One region of the Rhizobium sp. BK661 genome, then DNA from elsewhere that is predicted to be linked to it. Evidence: predicted binding sites of a transcription regulator. Region 1 holds the regulator's gene; the other holds the start of a gene.

The links. Region 1 encodes LexA, which represses DNA repair genes until DNA is damaged. Its sites were predicted from a motif close to TGTTCNNNNTGTGTTCNG; they were not measured.
Region 2: the regulator LexA is predicted to act here: its motif matches at 4,471-4,488, upstream of FHX16_RS17845 (ImuA family protein).

Annotation. Positions count from the first base shown of each region.
Region 1 covers NZ_JANTYT010000009.1:124,165-131,759, forward strand. The annotation lists gene FHX16_RS19125 (hypothetical protein) at 1-137, opposite strand, end outside; gene FHX16_RS19130 (ComEC/Rec2 family competence protein) at 229-2,472, shown strand; gene lexA (transcriptional repressor LexA) at 2,453-3,169, opposite strand; gene FHX16_RS19140 (VOC family protein) at 3,370-4,254, shown strand; gene kdsA (3-deoxy-8-phosphooctulonate synthase) at 4,251-5,093, shown strand; gene eno (phosphopyruvate hydratase) at 5,235-6,509, shown strand; gene FHX16_RS19155 (septum formation initiator family protein) at 6,651-6,971, shown strand; gene pdhA (pyruvate dehydrogenase (acetyl-transferring) E1 component subunit alpha) at 7,118-7,595, shown strand, end outside.
Region 2 covers NZ_JANTYT010000008.1:84,799-92,393, reverse strand. The annotation lists gene FHX16_RS17865 (MFS transporter) at 1-264, opposite strand, end outside; gene FHX16_RS17860 (hypothetical protein) at 977-1,474, shown strand; gene FHX16_RS17855 (response regulator transcription factor) at 1,466-2,092, opposite strand; gene FHX16_RS17850 (sensor histidine kinase) at 2,094-3,482, opposite strand; gene FHX16_RS17845 (ImuA family protein) at 4,552-5,304, shown strand; gene FHX16_RS17840 (DNA polymerase Y family protein) at 5,225-6,736, shown strand; gene FHX16_RS17835 (error-prone DNA polymerase) at 6,733-7,595, shown strand, end outside.

The sequences.
Region 1 (7,595 bases):
GTTTTTTGGCGCAAATGCATGCCGGGGTTGAAGCCATTTGAAGTAACGAAGGCCGTGCCTGCCGCGGATGCTTCCGCGCGTGCAGCGGAGCCGTCTCTCCTGTTGAATCGATCGGCCGCCAAGCTGTTGCCGGCCATGCGCACGCAGTCCTCCATCGCGTGGCCGACACGGATCAAAGCTGCGACACGGGACTGGGCTTCATGGCTCCAAGGTTCCGCGACAGCGGAGATGGAACATGGACGGTTGTTTCTGTTCTCGCCGGTCTTCCTCGGAGCCGGCGCCGTCCTCTGGTTCGAACTCGCAAGTGACCCTCCCACGATGCGCTTGATGGCATGGGTTGTTGTGTTGGCACCTGTTGCAATGGCGGCGGGCCAAGGGCGTCCGTTTGTCCGGAGTTCAGCACTGGCCGGCTTGCTTTGCGTCGCGGGAATGCTTTCGGCCCAATACGAAACGCGGAGCAGGGCGACCGTCATACTGGATACGCCCGTCACCACAACGATCACTGGTCGGGTCGAGCGTCGGGAGGGGGATGGCGCGGGTCGTTGGCGCTATATCCTCTCCATTTCCGGCACTCAGTCGCCTCAGATTAGGCGGCCGCCAGACCGGGTTTCAGTCGTCGCGCGTGGGCAGAAAGAACCGTTCGAAATCGGGGAGTGGTTGACGGGACGGGCACGATTGACCCCGCCTGCGGGACCGGCGCTGCCTGGGCTCAACGACTTCGCCTTCAGCGCCTATTTCGACGAGATTGGCGCGAACGGTTTCTTTTATGGTTCGCCAAGCGTTTCAATGCCGCCAGCGGTCGGCACACCATCGATTTCGGAGCGCGGAGCCAACTGGCTGGATGGTCTTCGAAGCGGAATTGGAGACCGCATCCGTGGAATCCTGCCGGGCGACACCGGCGCCTTTGCGGCGTCGCTTGTCACCGACGAGCGGCGCGCGATCTCGCGGGAAACCACCGACGCGCTGCGACAGGCGGGTCTGGCGCATATCGTGGCAATCTCCGGTCTCAACATGGCGCTCTCCGCGGGTATCTTCTTCGTCGGCCTACGCCAACTGCTGAGCCTGTTTCCATCCGTTACGCAGGCGTACCCGACCAAGAAGATTGCAGCTGCTGGCGCGCTCGTCGCCCTGACAGCCTATTACATGATCTCGGGCTTTGCGGTCTCGGCAGAGCGAGCCTTCATCATGATGGCGATCATGCTGGCCGCTGTATTCTTCGACAGGCCGTCAATCAGTCTGCGCAACATTGCCCTATCGGCTTGGGTGATTCTGCTCTTGTCTCCATCCGAGGCGCTAGGCGCGAGCTTCCAGATGTCATTTGCGGCGACTCTTGCGCTGGTTGCCGGTTATGCGATGTGGTCGAAGCGAGCCGCGCGCGAACATCCCTTGCTGCAAGTCAGGGCAGTGAAGCCCGTAGTTTTTGTCGCACGCTTCTTTGCTGGCATCCTCCTTTCCTCAATGATCGGAGGCTTCTCGACCGCGCTCTTTGCAGTCGAACATTTCCATCGGCTCAGCGCTTATGGATTGCCCGCAAATCTCATGGCCATGCCGGTAATCTCCTTCGTGGTGATGCCTATGGGCATGTTCGCGATGCTGCTGACGCCGTTTGGCCTCGATATCGTTCCCTGGAAAATCGCCGGCTTCGGGCTCGAAATTGTGATCGCCATTGCAAAGATGGTCTCGGGATGGGGCGGCAACGTCGATATCGGCCGATTGCCGGTTTGGTACTTTCCTGTCGCCGTCGCAGGCTTCCTCGTGCTTGCGCTTCTGCGCACCAGACTGCGGTACCTCGGCGCTGTTGCGATCGCGTTGGCAACTCTGCTCGTTGTGCTCGCGCCGTCCAGACCGGCGCCAGATTTCATCATTGCCGAGGATGGCGGTCTCGTCGCGATTGTCGACAATCAGGTTATTGCTTCCAACCGGACGCGCCCACCCGACTTCATTTTCGACCAATGGCGAAGGGCTCTGGTTGCGGAGCAAGCCCGGCCGCCGCTCCTGATAGAGGGTGTCAAACCAGTCCGCCGGCGAGACGGCGACGGCAAGCCTCGGAGGCTCTCGGCCGACGAATTGCATAACGCTCGCAACGCGTTGCGGCAGGTCGTTGCGAGAGGCGTTGAGAACCGTTTCGTCTGCCTGAAAGGCGCTTGGTGCACAGCGGCGCACGACAGCGGCTACGTTCTGACGATCATCGAAGATCCCGCCTACGTCGGCGCTGCCTGCGACACCGCCGACATCGTCGTTACGCCCGCTCGTCTGCGCGCAAACGAATGCCGGTCAGGTGCATTGTTGTTCACGGGCGAAACCTTGCGCCGCTCGGGTGCGGCAGAGATACGAATAGACGAACAGGGAACGCCTGTCGTGACGACGGCCTATACGACACTTGACCGGCCCTGGATGCGGCATCGGGCATACAATTGGCGAAGCGGCACCTTCGACGGAGAGCCGCCTGTCTTTAGTGATAGCGGCGAATGAGGCCGACCAGCTTGCCCTGAACCTTGACGCGATCGGGTCCGAAAATACGCGTTTCATAAGCCGGGTTCGCAGCTTCAAGCGCGATCGAAGCGCCCTTGCGGCGGAAGCGCTTGAGGGTTGCTTCCTCGTCATCGACAAGTGCGACAACAATGTCGCCGGCGTTGGCGGTGCTGCCGTTGCGGATAATCACCGTATCGCCGTCGAAGATGCCGGCCTCGATCATCGAGTCTCCCTTCACCTCGAGCGCATAATGCTCGCCTGGGCCAAGCATGTCGGCCGGAACCGTGATGTCGTGCGTATTGTTCTGGATTGCAGAAATTGGCACGCCTGCAGCGATCCGCCCCATAACAGGTACAGAGGCCGAATTGCCATTGTCCGCATGCGCGGCCGGCTTTGGCGGCGCCACCGGTTGAGGTTTGCCAAGGCTGCCCTCGATCACGCTCGGCGAGAAACCGCGGCGCGGCTGGAGACTGGGATTATATGCCTCTGGCAGCTTGATGACCTCCAAAGCGCGGGCTCGATTCGGCAGTCGGCGAATGAAGCCGCGTTCTTCCAGCGCCGTAATCAGGCGGTGGATGCCCGACTTCGACGCGAGATCGAGAGCGTCCTTCATTTCGTCGAAAGATGGGGGGACACCGGACTCCTTCATTCGTTCGTGAATGAAGAGAAGAAGCTCCTGTTGCTTGCGCGTCAGCATCGAAGTTGAACCCCAGAGTTGTGAAACAAAGCCAGAACAGACACTATATGTTCCATATGTGTTCTGCAAGTACCTAAATTTTCGTAAAACTTGCCTGCAACTTGTTCAGTTTTTGCGTCGCTTTTGAGTGAATGCGGAGAAGGGGGTTGCATTGTTCTCTTGCCCGGCGCACATCTTCGCAAATCCCCGGGGAGTTTGCCATGAGCGAAGCACATCCGCTGGACCACATTGTGCTGCCGGTGTCCAACATCAGGCTTGCGCGCGAGCGCCTCGGAATGCTGGGATTCACCGTCGCGCCAGATGCGCGGCACCCGTTCGGAACAGAGAACGCCTGTATCTTCTTCGCCGACGAAACTTATCTGGAGCCGCTGGGCGTCGCCAGCCTCGAACTGCACGAGGCGTCGGCGAGGAAGGGCAACGTCTTCACCGCGCGTGACCGTGCCTTTCGGTTTCGATGCGGCGAGGATGGACTGTCCGCAGTTGTCTTCGCGACGGGGGACGCCGACCGCGACCACGCTAGATTCCTTGCGGAGAAGATCAACGGCGGTGAGATGCTGCAGTTCGAGCGGCCGATGAAGATGCCCGACGGCTCGGAAGCCATTGCTGCATTCAAACTCGCGTTCGCAGTTGACCTGCGCGCACCTGATTTCTTTTTTTTCACCTGCCAGAGGGTCAATCCGCTGCCTGCCGATCGAAGGGCGCTGCAAGTGCACCCAAATGGCGTGGGCGGGATCGCGGAGATCGTTCTTGGCGCGCCGGACCCAAAGGCGTTTGCGCCATTTGTGCGCGCCGCGGCGCACGGCCTGACGGTGATCAACGAGGCCTTTGGTGTGAGTGTTGCAACGCCCAACGCCAGGATCATCGTTCTGTCCCCCGATGGACTGGATGCCTACTTCGATATTTCTGCACCCTCAGACGATCGCGGCCTGCGCGGCGTTGCCGTTGTTTTCAAGGTCGGTGATCTCGCCGTGACAGAAGCGCATTTGGCTGCTAACGGGATGACCTACACGCGCAAGAACAATCGAATTCTGGTGAAGGCAGCGCCCGGGCAGGGTGCGCTCTTCGCCTTCGAGGAGAAACGATGAGCCAGACAAATTCCGAAGTCGCGGTCGGCGAAGGCGCCGGCCGCGTCACCTTTTCGAATACCGGCAAGCTGTCGCTGATTGCCGGACCGTGTCAGATGGAGAGCCGCGAGCATGCGTTCATGGTCGCCGGTGTATTGAAGGAGCTTTGCGACAAGCTTGGTATCGGCCTTGTCTACAAGTCCTCCTTTGACAAGGCGAACCGGACATCGCTCTCCGCTCAGCGCGGCATCGGCCTTGATAAGGCGCTGGAGGTTTTTTCCGACCTCAAGAAGGAATACGGTTTTCCTGTCCTGACCGACATCCATACCGAGGAGCAGTGCACCGAGGTGGCGACGGTCGTCGACGTCCTGCAGATCCCGGCCTTTCTCAGTCGCCAGACAGACCTGCTGGTCGCAGCCGCCAAAACCGGTCGCACAATCAACGTCAAGAAGGGCCAGTTCCTTGCCCCTTGGGATATGAAGAATGTCTTGAACAAGCTCAATTCCAGCGGCAACCCGAATATCCTGCTTTGCGAGCGCGGCGCTTCCTTCGGCTACAACACGCTGGTCTCCGATATGCGCTCGCTGCCGATCATGGCGGCGATGGGCGCCCCTGTTGTTTTCGACGCCACCCATTCGGTGCAGCAGCCCGGAGGGCAGGGTGGTTCCAGCGGCGGTCAGCGCGAGTTCGTGGAGACGCTGGCGCGCGCGGCCGTTGCCGTCGGTGTGGCAGGTGTGTTCGTCGAAACGCACGAAGATCCTGACAACGCGCCGTCTGACGGTCCGAACATGGTCTATCTCAAGGACATGCCGAGGCTTCTCGAAAAGCTCCTGGCCTTCGACGCGATCGCGAAAAGCTGACGTTCAAAAGACTGACATGTTCGTGTAATAGGCCACGCACGAATATCGCTGCGAAGCATGCGCAAAGCGCCATTGTAATTTGCGCATCTTCGATTAAGACGGATTTCAAACGATTTATCCACCCTCAAGCAGGAAAAGCCGATGACCGCAATTACCGACATTATCGCCCGCGAGATTCTCGACAGCCGTGGCAACCCCACCGTCGAAGTCGATGTCTATCTGGAAGATGGCAGCATGGGCCGCGCGGCGGTTCCGTCGGGCGCGTCGACCGGCGCGCATGAAGCCGTCGAAGTTCGCGACGGTGGCAAGCGCTACCTCGGCAAGGGTGTCGAAAAGGCTGTCGAAGCCGCCAACACGGAAATCTTCGACGCCATCGGCGGCATCGATGCCGAAAACCAGATCCAGATCGACAACATCATGATCGAGCTGGACGGCACGCCGAACAAGTCGCGCCTCGGCGCCAACGCCATCCTCGGCGTATCGCTCGCTGTTGCCAAGGCCGCTGCCCAGGCTGCCGGACTGCCGCTCTACCGCTACGTCGGTGGCGCTAGCGCCCACCTCCTGCCGGTTCCGATGATGAACATCATCAACGGCGGCGCGCATGCCGATAATCCGATCGACTTCCAGGAGTTCATGATCCTTCCGGTTGGCGCTGATTCCATCCGCGAAGCCGTTCGCATGGGCTCGGAAGTTTTCCACGTCCTCAAGAAGGAACTGTCGGCTCAGGGTCACAACACCAATGTTGGCGACGAAGGCGGTTTCGCGCCGGGCCTGAAGAGCGCCCCTGAAGCCCTCGACTTCATCATGAAGTCGATCGAGAAAGCCGGCTACAAGCCGGGTGACGATATCTGCCTTGGCCTCGATTGCGCCTCGACCGAATTCTTCAAGGACGGTAAGTATGTCCTCGAAGGCGAAGGCCGAACGCTGGAGCCGGGGGCCATGGCCGAATACCTCGCTCAGCTCGCTGCCCAGTATCCGATCATCTCAATCGAAGACGGCATGGCCGAAGACGATTGGGACGGCTGGAAGGCTCTGACCGATCTCGCTGGCAAGAAGGTCCAGCTGGTCGGCGACGATCTCTTCGTCACCAACTCGGCTCGCCTGCGCGACGGTATCAAGATGGGCGTCGCCAACTCGATCCTCATCAAGGTCAACCAGATCGGCTCGCTGACGGAAACGCTCGATGCCGTCAACACCGCGCACAAGGCAGCCTACACCGCGGTCATGTCGCACCGTTCGGGCGAAACCGAAGATTCGACGATCGCTGACCTCGCGGTTGCCACCAACTGCGGTCAGATCAAGACCGGCTCGCTGTCGCGCTCGGATCGCCTCGCCAAGTACAACCAGCTGATCCGCATCGAAGAAGGTCTTGGCCCGCAGGCCCGCTATGCCGGCCGCTCGATCATCCGCGGTTAATTGCGCCTGATTTTAACCACTTCGACCCGCGCCTTCGAAAGGCGCGGGTTTTTTCTTGCCTGATTTTTCATAGTCAACGGACAGTTAATCTCTGCCCGGTAGTCTTGAGCGCATCGAGGTAATGCGTTCGAGCGTGCGTTTATGTGGACAAAGCATCACAAGAAGAAAAAGATCGGTCGTTTCGTGGTTCCAGCCATGACGGTCGCGTTTCTTTCCTACTTCGGCTATCATTGCATCCATGGTGATTACGGTCTGCGGGCAACCGAAGGGTTCGAGCGCCAGCGGATAGCGCGTGAGAGGGAGTTGGCGGTTCTGAAAGGCAAGCGCGAGCATCTCGAAAAGCAGGTCGCGCTGCTGAGTGACGGTTCGATGGACAAGGATATGCTGGACGAGAAAGCGCGTCTTCAGCTGAATGTTTCTCGTGCCGATGAGATCGTCATATTCAATCACTATTCCAATTAACTGGAATTCAGTTAATTCAAATAAAGCATTATTTATCAGTGACTTGCTGATGAATACGAGCCATGCATTTATGGCATTGCTGTGGCGAAATTTCTTCCCTATGGTACGCCCAACCAAAGAACCGACAAACCCATAGGGAGGGTTGAATGGCGCCGCGAAAAACCGCGACCGTTTCCAGCCGTAAAACGAGCGCAAAGCCGGCAAACAAGGCCACCAATGGTGGTCCTGTTGCCGATTTCACGCGTGATGAAGAGCTCAGCGCTTATCGCGATATGCTGCTGATCCGCCGCTTCGAAGAGAAGGCCGGCCAGCTTTACGGCATGGGCTTCATTGGCGGTTTCTGTCACCTTTATATCGGCCAGGAAGCTGTCGTCGTCGGCATGCAGATGGCGCAGAAGGAAGGCGATCAGGTCATCACGGCCTATCGTGATCACGGCCACATGCTGGCAACCGGCATGAGCGCGCGTGGCGTCATGGCCGAGCTGACCGGCCGCCGCAGCGGTTATTCGCACGGTAAGGGTGGCTCGATGCACATGTTCTCGAAAGAGAAGCATTTCTACGGCGGTCACGGCATCGTCGGCGCTCAGGTCTCGCTCGGAACAGGTCTTGCCTTTGCAAACCGGT
Region 2 (7,595 bases), on a different contig from region 1:
CCATGGCACGAGCGCAAGCAGAGCGGAGGTTCCAAGAACTGTTGCGAATGCCGTCGTGCGTGCACCAAGGCGGGCAACGAGCGGGGAGGAGAATGTCAGTGACAGCAGAGCGCCGATTGCGGCGCCGATCAGTGTCAGGCCCAATTCCGACTTGTCGATCCGCAGGGCATCCTGAAGATCGGGCAGGCGCGACAATGTCGCTCCCATCGACACCGCAAACAGGAAAAAGCAGATATAAATCCGCTGTTGCGGCTGAATGTGCATGGCTCGCTCCGGAGAATCCCTAGCGATTTCTACCCGAATGCGACCAGGGTCTGCAATCGAAGATAGATGTTCGGATCGGTTATTGGCCGATCAATCTCTCATTGCGTGCGATCGGAGCATCCTATGGCTCGTGACCGCGTCTGGCCATCCCTGAGGTGCCAGGGTGTTGCCGGTCTGGCCTCGAGCAGTGCGCGATCAGTCTGCACTGATCATCAGCGCAGGTCGGATGTCCACGGCCGAATCCTTGGTGGTCCTTTCATCGTTAAACTGTCTTTTGGCGTTCCGATTGCCTTGGTTCCTTCGGCTGCCTCTTCCGTCGCCCCGTGGTTTTATTCCGCCCGTGCCCAGTGATCACGATGTCGGCCTTTGGGGCCCGCATCCTCCCATATATGATCGCAGCGCATGCGCCGCCGCTGTTCCTTTTCGTCCAAGCAAAGCTCCTTCTCGCAGTACAGTTGACGATCCTGGAATGAGGCAGACCGGTGACGACAATGTGCAGTTAAGGAGAAGACGGCGTCGCCGTATCATACTCACCCTAGGTGTTCCTGAACGTCGCGTGTAAAATCGGACCCACGTTTTATGAAAAGTCGGCAATATGGGACCAAAGTCTTGCGCCCCCACTCCCATAGGTCTGATGCCCTCCTAGTTTGGAAACAATACAATGATCTAACGCGTATTGACTTGCGTAGCTGATACCGAAATGAGGCATGCCATGATTCTTTCCAAACGCTCTTTGCTGAAGCTTTTTGCAGGCACCGCTGGAATTGCGGTCGCTCTTCCGTTCTCTGCATCAGCGAAAGACAATGGAAACGGCAATGGCAACGGCGGCGGTAACGGAAACGGCGGCGGAAATGGGAACGGCAGCGGCAACGGAGGCGGTAACGGCGGCGGAAACGGAAACGGTGGCGGGAATGGCAACGGCGGAGGAAACGGGAACGGGAAGTCCGGCGGCGGCAACAACAGCAACAACGGCAACGGTGGTGGCAGTGCCAGCACAGGGAACGGTAGCTCGAGTTCTACGTCCAGCGGATCGACGGTGACGCAATCGAGTGAGGGCAGCGATGGCTCGATCAATGTCCGCCACGCCAACGGGATCACGGAAACCCTTCGCAAGGGTCGCTACATCATGCGGGATTCGAAGGGACGGACAATCATCAGTCGGGGTGCAACCGCCGACGATGCGCGGCGGCTTATCGGCATTCTACGCTAGTCTGTCTCGCCACCGCATAGCGGCTTCAGTCCTGTTCGAGACCCCAAGCTTGGTCAGGATCTGGGTCATGTGATGCTTTACTGTCTTTTCCTGCAGGTCGAGCTTCAGACCAATCCGCTTGTTGGACAGACCCATTGAGACGAGATCGACAATCTCGACTTCGCGTGGGGTCAGCACGGTTTCGGCCGAGCGATGACGCTGCAGGGACTTCTCCATGATCTTTGCCGTCATCGCCGGACTCACGGCTCGTGACCCGCGAAGAACAGAAGTGATGGCGTCGATCAATCCCCTCGCACCCACGCCCTTCAGGACATAGCCGAGCGCTCCGAGACGCAGGGCCGTAACCAGGCTTTCGACCTCTTCAGATGCCGTCAGCATGATCACTTTGGTCGACGGACTGGTATCGAGAACGTCTGAGATGGTAGAAAGTCCGTTTCCTGGCATGGAAACGTCAAGAAGCAGGATGTCGGGGTTCAATTCGCGGGCGATCCGACAGGCGTCCGCGCCACTTGCGCCCTCGCCAACGACGACAAAGTCCTTGTTTTCAGACAGGCTTCGCACGACACCCTCACGAAAGAGCGGATGATCGTCGACAACGCCGATACGAGTTGATGCCATTCTAGTCTTCCGCCTCCATCGGTTCAAAGCTCATGGTCAAAGTCGTGCCATCAGGGCCCGACTGCACCTCGAAAACACCTCCGAGGCTGTCGATACGTTCCCTAAGACCGACCAGTCCCAGGCTCGATGGCCTGATTTCCTTCGGATCGAAGCCCTCGCCTCTGTCGCTGACTTCGATGCGCACATATCCATTGTGCGATATTGCCTTGACTGCCTGCTGAACGCCGCCACCATGCCGATAGGCGTTGTTGAGCGCTTCCTGGATGAAGCGATAGATGCAGATCTTTACAGCGGGCGCGAGATCCGGGTCGTCGTCGTCGATGGTCAGTTCGACGACTGTCTCGGTCTTGCTTTGATGAGCCTCGACAACACGGTTGACGATTTCCCGGATCGAGGCGTTTTCGATCTCCGGCAAGACAAGCCCTCGGCAGATGCTGCGGATTTCCGAGATCGCCTCTGCAAGGCTAGAGCGGATCCATGACAGCTCTTCATCCCGAGCGGCAGGCGCGGTTGCCGGATTGACGAGGAGTTCGCTGTCCAGCCTCAGCGATGCGTAAGCAATGTGCTGGGCGGGGCCGTCGTGAAGGTCCGCGCCGATGCTTCGCAGGTAGGTTTCGTTCAAGGCTGCGGCACGCTGGTATGATTTCTGCAGCCGTCGCTGCAGACCGCGGTTTTCGCCGAGCAATACGGAAAGCTCGTCTACGCGTGCTCCGAGTGCCACCCGTTGTGCTTCGATAATGCGGCTACCACGAAAAACCAATGCCGAAAGGGCGAGGAAGAACACCGCTATTACGCCGGCGACCGCAAGCCAGCTTCCCAATCGCGCCTGCGTCAGGCTCTCCTCCAGCCCTTCTGCACTCTCATAGAATTCCAGTACCGCAACGGCCTCTCCCGACCAGGGTTGAAGGACGGGATTGTAGATTTCCATGAGCGGCCTGCCGTAGACCCGCTCTTGCGCGCTTTCTGGATCGGTTGGAATTTCATATCGGGCAACGAGAGTGCCGGAGAAGGCCTCGCGTAACTTGTCAGTGACCGGAAACGTCCTTCCGACCAGCCCTTTTTCGTTTGAATAGAGGATGGTGCCATCCCGGCGCCACAACTTGAAGGAAACGAGTCTGCGGCCCAACGCCCCCTGGCCAAGGGTCTCATCCAGGGCGCGAGCCGTGGCGTCGTCGAGAAGGCCTTCCTTCTGCATGTCCGGCAACAGGGGGGCGACCACACTATCCACATAAAGTGCGGTGGTCGCACCTGCATTATGGATGACGGCCCCCTGGATGAAGTGGGTCACCAGCAGCCCAACCAGGAACATGGCAATGGCGGAGACGATGCCCCCAGCGAGAAAAAACTGCGAAGCGAGCGTTTGGTTCTTCCAGCGGCCGAGCCAGTTCATCGATGACCTGACGGGGAGGGTAGCTGATGGACATGGGATAGATAGGGCATGGATATTACTGCGTACTATCGATGAAACGGGCGCCTGCAACGCCTCCCGCAAGCTTTCCTGCATCACCGGGCATTGTCTAACGACACACATAGAGCAGCCCGGCCGAGAGTACAATCCATGCCGAAAAAGGTGCCTTTCGGCGCGCGCAGGCCATTCGAATTTGCTGTTTATCCTGCAAGACGTCTTTCCCCAATCCGGCTCCTGTTAGCCGAATTGCTCTCAAACGACGGAGCGTGACTTAGGTTCCCGGGCTAGGACTTAAGTCTGATGAAAGCCTCAGGAGCGCATCCAGAAAGGAAGTTTGCGCGGACTGTCTTACCTCCGTTATCGTTCGGCGGTGGTGCCTCGGAGCAACAATCGCGGACGCCGTTCTTCGGACCAGCACAACGATCTGAGTGGTCCTGTTTGGCGGCCACGGATCACGATATATCGACCGTCCGGGTGTGGAGAGGCGTTGTTCTGTCCTTCATCATGATGGGATCCGCTCAACGGGCATTTTCGTCCCGATGCCGCTCCTTGCGCGTTTGCTTTCTCTTCTCCGTTAGGCGAGGCGGATGCCGGACAGGTTGGACGCTCGACTGCCATTTCGTTGGCCGCAGCGAGAAACCGGAAAAACCGCTGCGTTCGCCATCCCTGTCGCGTCCGGTTGACACGGCCCGCGCTCGGGGAGGGAATGGGTAGCAACAGGAAAAGGTTCCTCGCGCGGTCTCCAGATTTGCCTAAGCTTGTTACACCCTCCGCAGGCAGCCATAGCTCGTCAAAGAGAATTCCACAGGCACGGGCGCTGATGCAAAAATTCCTTCAGTGGCGCAAAACCTTCCGTGGCGCAAAGGCGGCATCCTCTTATCTAGGAACTTGATTCATCTGACGAATCCTCATCACACCCCAAAATGAGGAATAATTTCCTGTTTTGAGCATCTTGACGACGTCGGCGGAAAGGAACAGAAGAAGAACATCACCGTTATGAACGACATGAATGTCGTCCCTCTTAATGCGATTTCGGAAGGATTCGCCAACGATGTCGGCTGCTCGCCAGGACATTCTCTCGGATTTGCGCGAGCGCATCTCCTCCTTGGAGGGGGGAGCGTCCAGGCGGGCGGGCAGCCTGTCGTTCGGCGTGCCCGAAATCGATCGGATCCTGCCTGGCGGTGGTCTCGCCTATGGCGCGCTACACGAATTTGCAGGCGGCGGATGCGGGACGGTCGACGGAGCAGCGGCAGCCTTGTTTGCCGCGGGAATCGCCGCGCGTACGCGAGGAAAGATTGTCTGGTGTCTGACACGTCCGGACCTCTTCTTTCCGGCGCTGGCTCAGGCGGGTCTTCATCCCGATCGGGTCATCTTCGTTGAAGGCGATCGGGAGGAGGATGTCCTTTCATCCATGGAGGAGGCGCTTGGGTATGGTGGCCTCGGTGCGGTGATCGGAGAACTTGTTCGGCTACCGATGGTCGCTTCGCGACGTCTGCAGCTGGCAGCCGAAAGGACCGGCACGATGGGGATTGTTGTCCGGCGGTGGCGCCGTCAGACCGAAGCGAACGACTTCGGCCAGCCGACGGCCTCGGTCACACGCTGGCGGGTCAGTGTGCTGCCGAGCGCAGAATTGCCCGTTCCGGGCGTCGGACGTCCAAGGTGGTTGCTTGAATTGATGCGATCGCGGGCGGGCGAATGTGCTGAGTTTGAAATTGGAGCCTGCGATGACAAGGGTCGTATCAATATATCTTCCCTATCTGGCAACCGATCGGATTCGTCGCGCCGATTCCGGCATTCCGGCTGATCAACCGATTGCGGTGATTGAACGAAGAGGCCCGAAGCGATGGGTCTCGGCTGCTGACGCCGCGGCGCAGAAAGCGGGGGTCCGCATCGGCATGCAGGCTGCCAAGGCACAGGCGCTCTTTGCCGGACTGGCGATGATTGACGCAGACGCCGCCGCCGATGCCGAGGCTCTCAGGCGGATAACCTTATGGGCGCTGACGGTGTACTCGCCGATCGTCGCGGTCGATGCGCCAGATGGCATTGTCCTTGACACGGAAGGCGCCGACCATCTTCAGGGAGGAGAAGCGCCGATGTTGACGCGTCTTGGCAATCAGTTCCATGCCAGGGGTCTGACCGCACGCATTGCCGTGGCAGACACCTGGGGCGCGGCGCATGCCTGCGCGCGTGCGGCGAGAACGCAGACAGTTGTTGTCCCTCGCGGCGAAGCCGCCGGAGCAACCGAGCGGCTTCCAATCTCTCTTCTGAGATTGCCGGAGCCGATCGTGTCAGACCTTCGCATGCTGGGTTTCAGGACCATCGGAGAGCTTTCTGCAACGCCCCGTGCCCCGCTGGCGCTTCGGTTCGGACCTGAAATCGGCCGGCGCATTGATCAAATGTTCGGCCGGCTGTCGGAACCTATTGAGCCGATCCGTGCGCCGGAGTGGATCGAAGTCTCGCGCGCTTTCGCCGAACCTATCGGCGCGGCCGAAACAATCAACAAATATGTGGGTCGCCTGATCGTTCAGCTCGTTGCCGAACTGCAGCGCAAGGGGCTCGGCGTTCGCAGGACAGACTTGATCGTCGAGAAGGTCGATGGCAGTAGGCAAGCAATCCGCGCCGGCACGGCGAAACCCGCGCGTGATATCGCATGGTTGACGAAGCTCTTCAGGGATCGCACGGAAAAAATCGAGCCGGGTTTCGGTATCGAGAAGCTTACACTTGCCGCCGTGATCACCGAGCTGCTGGCCGAAGAGCAGCACGCGTCGTCGCTCGTGGAGGAGAAAAACGAGGACATCACGCCCCTCATCGATATCTTTGGCAACCGCGGACAGCGTGTTTATCGTGTAGCTCCGGTCGCGTCCGACGTTCCCGAACGGAGTGTGCGGCGCATTTCGGCTGCGGCAGCCGAAGTCGAGGAAACCTGGGTTCATTATTGGCCGCGTCCTGTCCGATTGCTTGATCGCCCTGACCGGATAGACGCCATTGCCCTTCTCCCTGACCACCCGCCAGCAACCATTACGTGGCGCGGCAAGCGACATCGCGTAAGACGGGCCGATGGACCGGAGCGGGTCTTCGGTGAATGGTGGACGTGCGATGCCGAGTTCACAGCAGTGCGCGACTACTTCATCATCGAAAACGACGCAGGCGAACGACTGTGGATTTTCCGTAGCGGGGACGGCATCGACCCCGAAACCGGCAGCCATAAATGGTTCCTGCATGGGATCTTCGCATGAGATATGCCGAGCTTCAGGTCACCACCCACTTCAGCTTCCTCCGGGGCGCATCATCGGCCGACGAGTTGTTCTGGACCGCGAAGGAGCTTGGAATTGAAGCTCTTGGCGTGGTCGATCGCAACAGTCTTGCGGGTGTCGTGCGGGCCCTGGAGGCATCTCGTGCGAGCGGTGTGCGGCTCGTCGTGGGCTGCAGGCTTGATCTTCAGGACGGCCCCTCCCTTCTTGTTTACCCGACCGACCGATCGGCCTACTCTCGTCTGACCCGCCTTCTCACGCTCGGAAAGAGCCGAGGAGGAAAGGGCAACTGCATCCTGACGCTTGATGATGTCGCCCGTTACGCCGGGGGCCTCATTTGTGTTCTCGTTCCTGATCTCCCGGATGAAACTTGTGCGATCCAGCTTCGAAAGCTGGCTGAGGTTTTCGAAAACCGCACCTACCTGTCGCTGTCGCTGAGGCGACGGCCGAACGATCAGATGCGACTCCACGAGTTGTCCATTCTTGCGGCAAAGTTCAGGGTTCGCACTGTCGTGACGAACGATGTGTTGTTCCACGAACCCAACCGTCGGCAACTCCAGGACGTTGTGACCTGCATCCGCAATCACACCACCATCGATGATGTCGGCTTCGAGAGGGAACGCCATGCCGACCGATATCTAAAGCCGCCTGAAGAGATGGAACGTCTGTTTCCGCGCCACAGCGAAGCACTCGCGCGAACGATGGAGATCGTCGAGCGATGCAGGTTTTCCCTTGAGGAGCTGACTTACCAGTACCCCGAGGAAGCCATCATGCCAGGCATGGATGCTCAGCAGTCGCTGGAGCATTATGTTCGCGCGTGTATTCCGGACCGCTATCCTGAAGG